2 regions of the Methylomonas rapida genome follow, and region 2 is predicted to be linked to the other one. Evidence: predicted binding sites of a transcription regulator. Region 2 holds the regulator's gene; the other holds the start of a gene.
What was found. Region 2 encodes HrcA, which represses chaperone genes, less so after heat shock. Its sites were predicted from a motif close to TNTTAGCACTCNNNNNNNNNGAGTGCTAANA; they were not measured.

Region 1 (4,432 bases), 1.8 Mb from region 2:
GCCAAGGCGACCGAGGCCATGAACATGTCCAGCATCGATTGGCCGCGCCAGACGCCGACGGCAAAGGTGATTACGGCGCAATCGACGATGACCCACAGCAACAATTGACTGAATTGGCTGATTTTTTGGGTCAATGGCGTTTCCAGATCCGTAGCGCTGGCGATCATGCGATTGATCAGGCCGATTTCGGTGCGATCGCCGGTTTCCACGACGACACCGAGTCCGCTGCCATACGTGACCAAGGTGGATGAATAAGCCATGTTATTACGGTCAGCCAACACCGTGGCGGTGTCGAGTAGGCCGATTTGCTTCTCCACAGGCACCGACTCGCCAGTCAGCGCCGATTCGTCGATTTGCAATTCCCGGATTTGCAGTAAGCGTAAGTCGGCAGGAACCTTGTCACCGGACTGTAAAAACACGATATCGCCTGGGGTCAATTCGCTGGCCGATATCTGGCGCCGCTGGCCAGCACGCAATACCGTGCTAGAGATGTTGAGCCCCTGCGCCAAAGCATTGATGGCCCGCAGGGCATTGGCTTCCTGAATGAAGCCAATGATTGCGTTGACAATGACGACACCGAATATGACGCTGCTATCGACCCATTCTTGCAAAAAAGCGGTAATCGTTGCGGAAATGATCAGGATGTAAACCAGGGGTTGATGGAATTGCAGCAGAAACAGCAGCAAAGGGTTTTTGCCTTTGCGCGGTGTCAGTTTGTTTTGGCCGTAAGTTTCAAGGCGTTTTTGAACTTCCGTTTCGCTCAAGCCTTGTTGAGCTTCGACCTGCAACGTTTTTAGCAGTTCTTCTGCGGACAGACTGTGCCAGTCGGTTTTCTGCGGTTTCATCGTGGACTCCGTTATGGGTAAGACAACCTAGCGCTCATGGCTTGCAAGGTTATACGTATGTATCATGAATTTGAAACAAAAAATTTACACTTGTCTCCCCAATGCGGATGGGGTTATAGTCAATCTCAAGGTCAAAACCTTATTTTAAAAAACAAAAACAACAAATTGGAGGGGGCTATGGGTGGTGTAATTGAACTTTGGATTTGGATGCTGGTGATTGCCTGTTTTGCGTTCGCGCCGTTGGGCTACTTTATTTATATGTACACCATGAAAAATGGCGAACCGTTTGGCGACATCGAGCCGCATGGCGATAGTGAGTCGGCTGTTTTGAACGTGGCCGGCAAAGTGATCAACATGGCTAAGGGATTGATCGGCAAAAAATAATCGCTGCCGATCGCCAAAACCGAAAAGCCGGGAATTTCCCGGCTTTTTAGTATCCACTGCTTTATCGATTGCCGCAGGTAGGGCAGGCCGGATTTTTTTTCAGGCGCAAGGTTTGCCATTCCATTGTCAGGCCGTCCAGTAATAGCAAGCGGCCGGTCAGATTTTCCCCGATAGCCATGATCAGTTTCATCGCCTCCAGGGCCTGAATGCTACCTATGATACCCGTGATTGGCGCAATCACACCATTGCGGGCGCAGTTTTGTAATTCCTCGCCGTCGCTTTGATACAGACAGTTATAACAAGGGCTGTCGTTGATGCCGGGCGTGAAGACGCTGATTTGGCCTTCAAAGCGAATCGCCGCACCGGAAACCAGGGCCGTTTCGCGCTGAACACAGGCGCGATTGATTGCGAAGCGCGTAGCGAAATTGTCGCTGCAATCCAACACTACATCGGCGGTGGCCACTTCTTCAAACAATAACTCATCCTGCAAGCGCGCCTTGCGCGCATGCACTTGCACGTCCGGATTGATTTTTTTCAGTGTATTGAGGGTTGAAATAACTTTATCCAGCCCTATATCGGAGGTGTCGTGAGCAATCTGGCGTTGCAAATTGGTTAAATCGACTTGGTCGTCATCATAAATCGTGATCTGACCGACACCCGCCGCGGCCAGATACATCGCGGCCGGTGAGCCGAGTCCGCCGGCGCCAACGATCAATATCCTGGCATCGAGAAGTTTTTGCTGACCGGCAATATCGACTTGCGGCAGCATGATTTGGCGGCTGTATCGGAGTAGTTGTTGGTCGTTCATGGTGAAAGGTGTGATGAGGTCAATGGAGATGATGCCAAAGAGCTTGACAGAGTGCAAAACCCCGATATTATTAGCACTCATTGCGAGAGAGTGCTAATAACTTATTTGAACTTAAACATTAATCTACATTAAGGAGACATTGATGAAAATTCGTCCGTTACATGACCGTGTCGTCGTAAAACGTGTTGAAGAGGAAACCAAAACCGCTGGCGGTATCGTGCTGCCAGGTTCTGCCGCGGAAAAACCCAGCGAAGGCGAAGTATTGGCAGTCGGTGAAGGCAAAGCGTTGGACAACGGCCAAGTCCGCCCCATGGCAGTGAAAGTCGGTGACAAAGTGTTGTTCGGTAAATATTCCGGCACCGAAGTCAAAGTCGATGGTGAGCAATATATCATCATGCGTGAAGACGACATCATGGGCATTTTGGGCTAATCGCAACGACTGTTTATCAATTACTTAATCGTTAAAGGAACAAGAAATGGCAGCAAAAGACGTAAAATTTGGTAGCGACGCGCGCACATTGATGGTTGCGGGTGTAAACATTTTGGCTAACGCAGTGAAAGTCACTTTGGGTCCTAAAGGCCGTAACGCAGTTCTGGATAAAAGCTTCGGCGCACCAACCATCACCAAAGACGGTGTTTCCGTTGCGAAAGAAATCGAATTGAAAGACAAATTCGAAAACATGGGGGCGCAAATGGTGAAAGAAGTCGCCTCCAAGACTTCCGACGTCGCTGGTGACGGCACCACCACTGCGACCGTTCTGGCGCAAGCTATCGTCAACGAAGGCTTGAAAGCCGTTGCGGCCGGCATGAACCCGATGGACCTGAAACGCGGCATCGACAGCGCGGTAACTGCGGCTGTTGCTGCGATCGAAAAAGCGGCGACGCCTTGCAGCGACAGCAAAGCCATTGCGCAAGTAGGCACCATCTCCGCCAACTCCGACGAATCCGTTGGTGCGATCATCGCCGAAGCGATGGAAAAAGTCGGTAAAGAAGGCGTTATTACCGTTGAAGAAGGCACCGGTCTGAACAACGAGTTGGACGTGGTAGAAGGTATGCAATTCGACCGCGGCTATTTATCTCCATATTTCATCAACAAACAAGAAAGCATGAGCGTCGAACTGGACGATCCTTTCGTGTTGTTGTATGACAAAAAAATCTCCAACATCCGCGAAATGCTGCCGATTCTGGAAGGCGTAGCCAAATCCGGCCGTTCCTTGCTGATCATCGCTGAAGATGTCGAAGGTGAAGCGCTGGCGACGCTGGTGGTCAACAACATGCGCGGCATCGTCAAAGTGGCTGCCGTTAAAGCCCCTGGTTTCGGCGATCGTCGTAAAGCCATGCTGGAAGACATCGCAATCCTGACCGGCGGTACCGTGATTTCCGAAGAAGTGGGCCTGTCACTGGAAAAAGCAGACATCAGCCAGTTGGGTACCGCGAAACGCGTGCAAATCAACAAAGAAAACACCACCATCATTGACGGTGCTGGCGACGAAGGCCAAATCAAAGGCCGCGTGGCGCAAATCCGCGCCCAAGCCGAGGAAGCGACTTCCGACTACGATCGTGAAAAACTGCAAGAACGTCTGGCCAAATTGGCTGGCGGTGTTGCCGTGATCAAAGTGGGCGCCGCGACCGAAGTCGAAATGAAAGAGAAGAAAGCCCGTGTCGAAGATGCGCTGCACTCCACCCGCGCCGCGGTCGAGGAAGGCGTGGTAGCTGGTGGTGGTACCGCATTGATTCGTGCGCTGTCTGCTCTGGACGGCCTAAAAGGCATCAACCACGACCAAGACGTCGGTATCAACATCCTGCGTCGTGCAATGGAAGAGCCTTTGCGCCAAATCGTCACCAACGCCGGCGACGAAGCGTCCGTGGTATTGAACGAAGTCAGAAAAGGTAGCGGTAACTTCGGTTACAACGCGGCGACTGGCGAGTACGGCGACATGATCCAAATGGGTATTCTGGATCCTGCGAAAGTGACCCGTTCAGCGCTGCAAAACGCAGCATCCGTTGCTGGCCTGATGATCACCACCGAAGTTATGGTAGCCGATGCACCGGCTGATAACAAAGCGCCGGCAATGCCTGACATGGGCGGCATGGGGGGCATGGGCGGCATGATGTAATCGCTGCCATAAGCGCTGCTTAAACCGGAAGCCTCGGTGCCTTTTGGCACCGGGGCTTTTTTGTGCGCGTTTATTGGTGTTGGGCTAGACAAAGCCAGGAAAGTTTAGGCAGGAAGCCGGCGGTGGAGAAGAAGAGTTAGTCTGATGTTACTATATCCGCGCCTGACATGAGCAAACAAAGGGTGTGAATTTGACCGCTTTATCGATTTTGATTGCCGACGACAACGAAATGAATCGCTGGCTTTTAGCCGAGCAAATGCATTATTGGAGCGAGGATA
Region 2 (4,432 bases):
CGCCGTTGGTGGCCAATACTTCGAACTGGTGCTCGCCTTCGATTTCGGCGATTTCGATGATGGAAATATCGAAGGTACCGCCGCCCAGGTCGTAAACCGCGATGGTGGTATCGCCTTTGGGTTTATCCATGCCAAACGCCAAGGCCGCCGCGGTCGGTTCGTTGATGATGCGTTTGACGTCCAGACCCGCGATACGACCGGCGTCTTTGGTGGCTTGACGCTGCGAGTCGTTGAAGTAAGCCGGTACGGTGATGACCGCTTCGGTGACTTCTTCGCCCAAAAACGCTTCGGCGTCTTTTTTCAGTTTCATCAACACGCGAGAAGATACTTCGGGCGGCGCCATTTTCTTGCCGTGGCATTCTACCCAGGCGTCGCCGTTGTTGGCTTCCATGATTTTGTAAGGCACCATTTTGATGTCTTTTTGTACCGCATCCTCCTTGAAGCGGCGGCCGATCAAACGCTTGATCGCGAACAAGGTATTTTCGGGATTGGTCACTGCTTGGCGCTTGGCGGACTGGCCGACCAAGACTTCGTTGTCGCCGGTGAACGCGATGATGGACGGCGTGGTGCGCGCGCCTTCGCTGTTTTCGATCACGCGGGCAGTACCGTTTTCCAGTACCGCCACGCACGAGTTGGTGGTACCCAGGTCGATTCCGATCATTTTAGCCATTGAATTTCTCCAGACTTGAATAGGGATAAGTTAAAAAGTTGTTAGCGATATGCGGTTGATTGTTTTAATTTCAAGCCTGCTCATCAATTTTTGTGCCGTCGGCGGCCGGTTTGTCTTCCGCTTTGGCCACCACGACCATGGCCGGACGCAACAAGCGACCGTTCAAGATGTAACCTTTCTGGAACACGGTGATCACGTGATTCGGTTCGATGGTCGAACTCGGCTGCATGACCATGGCCTGATGCAATTCGGGGTTAAAGGGCTGTCCGGTGGGATCGATGGTTTCGATGTTGAATTTGGCGAAAACCGTTTCGAATTGTTTTTTAGTCAGCTCGCTGCCTTCACGCAGCTTGACCACTTCCGGACTGTCGCCAGTGGCGGCCTGAATCCCCAGATCCAGACTATCCATCACGCTCAGCAATTCTTTGGCGAATTTGGCCAGCCCGTACTTGCGTTCATCTTCCAGGTCTTTTTGCACGCGCTTTTTCAGATTTTCCATTTCCGCCAGGGTGCGGATGGCTTTGTCCAGATTCGCGGCCGCCTGTTGCTTGGCCTCTTCGAGCTGTTGCTGCAAAGCCTCGATAGTGACGGCTTCGGTCGCTGCCGTAGTTTCTTTTTCCTCCGAGGCTTGCTCGGCAAAGGCCTCGCTGGTTTGCTCAAGCACTTCAGCGATTAACTCACTATCCGATTGCTGCTCGTGGCTTGATTGCTGATGACTCATGTTTCACTCCAAAGTTGTAATTTTCAGGTCCGTATAACGATAGGGGCGTTTATTTGCTATTCAAGGCCGCGCCCAATAATTTTGCCGTGACATCGACGAAGGGAATCACTTTTTCGTAAGCCATGCGAGTCGGCCCGATCACGCCCAACACGCCGACCACTTCGTCGTTGATCGAATAGGACGAAGTCACCAGGCTGCAATGATCGAAGGCCCGGTAGCCAGATTCCTCGCCGATGAAAATCTGCACGCCTTCCGCCTGCAAACACTGATCCAGCAAATGGATCATGCCGCGCTTCTGGCTGAAAGCTTCAAACAACTGTTTCAAACGCTCCATGTCCGATAGCTCGGAAAAACCCATCAGATTGGTTTCGCCACTCAACACATAATCATCCTTGGGTTTTTCGGCAAACGTCAGTTGCGCCATGGTCATCGCATCGATCATGCCCTGATTGACCTGATTACGATCATGCTCCATGTCGCTTAGAATCAGTTCGCGAATTTTGGACAAACTCCGGCCAGCATAGACGCTATTCAGATAATTGGCGGCTTGCTGCAATTCGGCCGGGCCATAGAGTTTGTCGGTATGAATGATTTTATTGTGGACTTCCTGACCGTCGGTGACAAAAATCACCAACACGCGGGTGTTGGACATCGGCAGGAATTCGATATGCCGCAACGCCACCAATTCCCGACGCGGCAACGTGACGACGCCGGCCATCTTGGTGACGTCGGACAACAATTTGGAAGCCTTGTTCAGCACATCGGCGGGTTCATCGTTTTCGGCCAGCAAACTGGTTTGAAGCTGATCCAGCTCTTGCGACTCCAGCGGCTTGACGGTCAGCAGGCTGTTCACGAACAAACGATAGCCACTGACTGTCGGCACTCGTCCGGCCGAGGTGTGCGGCGAGTGAATCAAGCCCATGTCTTCCAGATCAGCCATGACGTTGCGTATGGTTGCCGGACTTAGTTTCAGCTTAGGATCTTTGGATAACACCCTGGAACCGACCGGCTGGCCGTCCTGTATGTAACGCTCGACCAATGTCTTTAAAAGATAAAGCGATCTTTCGTTCAAATCCTGATTTTTTATCACACCGACACCTGATAATAACAGCTAGCACTCTAAACACTAGAGTGCTAGCAAAAGCTATCAGCTAGATAAATCCTTGTCAACACGGGAAAAATCGACTGCAGTCATTACGCTGATGGCCAACACGGCATGAAGTCCATGGCGAACCAGCAAACCTTTAGATTCCCTACTCGCCCAGGCCTGAATTGTTTGTATAATCCGACGCATTTACCCTAACTTATTTCAACCATGCTCACACCCTTTCACCGCATTGGCATCCTCGGCAAATTTGGCGATCCCGGCAATGCATCGACACTGTCCGAGCTGTGCGATTTTTTGCACGCTCGCGGCCATGAAGTTCTCGCGGACAGCCAGAGCGCCGAATTCATCGCCAATGCCAAGGTGAAGGGCCTGCACATCGATCGCCTGCCCGAGCATTGCGATCTGATGATTGCCGTGGGCGGCGACGGCACCTTTCTGGCCGCGGCCCGCGCCGCCGCCGATTTCGATATTCCCCTGGTCGGCGTGAATCTGGGCAGATTGGGTTTTTTGGTCGATATTTCACCGCAACAACTGACCAGCCGCCTGGAGCAAATTCTGGACGGCCACTATAAAACCGAGAGCCGGCCGCTGTTGCTGGCATCGATCGTCCGTGACGGTCAGGTGATACACCAGCAAACGGCGGTCAATGAAGTGGTCGTGCATCGCTGGGTTACGCCCAGCATGATAGAAATCGATACCCGCATCGACGGCGTTTATTTGAACACCCAGCGCTCGGATGGCTTGATCGTGGCGACCCCAACCGGCTCCACCGCCTATTCGCTGTCCGCGGGCGGTCCGATTCTACATCCCGCCCTGAATGCCTTGGTATTGGTGCCACTGAATCCTCATACCTTGTCGAATCGTCCGTTGGTCATCGACGACAATGTCGAAATCACCATTAGCTTCAGCCAGACCAAGCAGATCAACGCGCTAGTCACCTGCGACCACTTGGAGATACCGGACGTGCTGACCGGCGATAAAATCGTCATCAGGAAAGCCGACAAAACCATTAAAATTTTGCACCCCGAAGATCACGATTTTTTCCATATCCTCAGAAGCAAACTCAACTGGAGTAGCGGTTACACCGCCTGACTATGCTGTTAAATCTGAACATCATCGACCTGGCCGTCGTCGACGCCCTCGATCTGGAATTGGAACCCGGCATGTCGGTACTGACCGGCGAAACTGGCGCCGGCAAATCGATTCTGCTGACTGCCCTGGGCCTGGCTTTGGGCGATCGCGCCGATTCCGGTTATGTGCGCCCCAATAGCAAACGCGCCGAGGTGAACCTGGAATTCGACCTCGGCAAGGCGCCGTTGGTTAAGCAATGGCTGATAGAGCAGGAACTGGACGACGAGAATAACTGCCTGATCCGCCGCACCATCAGCGAGGACGGTCGCTCCAAGGCTTACATCAACAATCGCCCGGTCAACCTGCAAACCTTGCAGGGCTTGAGCCGGCAGCTGGTGGAAATTCACGGTCAGCATGCGCACCTGACCCTGCTGGATCGGGAGGAACAGCGTCAACTGCTGGATGAATTCGCCGGTAATCAGACCTTGTTGCATGAGCTCAATGCCTGTTACCAAGACTGGAAACAAACGCAAAAGACCTTGCAGCAATTATTGAAAGCCGGCAGCGATCAGAGCGAACGCGAGGAATTGCTGGGCTATCAACTGGAAGAGCTCAAACAACTGGACCTGGACAATTTCGATTATCAAGCTCTGACCGACGCCCATAACAAACTGGCCAATCTCGGCAAGATTTTGAGCGTCGGCCAGCAACAGCTCGATTTGCTGTACGACAACGACCAGCAATCCGTGGCGCAAATGCTGGGGCATTGCCAGCATGCGATCGGCGAATTATGCCAATACGCCAACGAGCTGAATGAAGTCAGCGAATTGCTGGGCAGCGCCGAAATTCAAGTCAACGAAGC

Region 1: a site for HrcA is predicted at 2,106-2,136, ahead of groES (co-chaperone GroES). Genes of this name have one in related genera too.

Annotation. Positions count from the first base shown of each region.
Region 1 is NZ_CP113517.1:3,802,495-3,806,926, reverse strand. Features, by position in the region: gene NM686_RS17940 (cation-transporting P-type ATPase) at 1-845, opposite strand, end outside; gene NM686_RS21745 (hypothetical protein) at 903-1,229, shown strand; gene NM686_RS17930 (HesA/MoeB/ThiF family protein) at 1,291-2,037, opposite strand; gene groES (co-chaperone GroES) at 2,180-2,467, shown strand; gene groL (chaperonin GroEL) at 2,514-4,154, shown strand; gene NM686_RS17915 (Hpt domain-containing response regulator) at 4,339-4,432, shown strand, end outside.
Region 2 is NZ_CP113517.1:1,044,304-1,048,735, reverse strand. Features, by position in the region: gene dnaK (molecular chaperone DnaK) at 1-670, opposite strand, end outside; gene grpE (nucleotide exchange factor GrpE) at 741-1,391, opposite strand; gene hrcA (heat-inducible transcriptional repressor HrcA) at 1,441-2,481, opposite strand; gene NM686_RS04930 (NAD(+) kinase) at 2,707-3,591, shown strand; gene recN (DNA repair protein RecN) at 3,594-4,432, shown strand, end outside.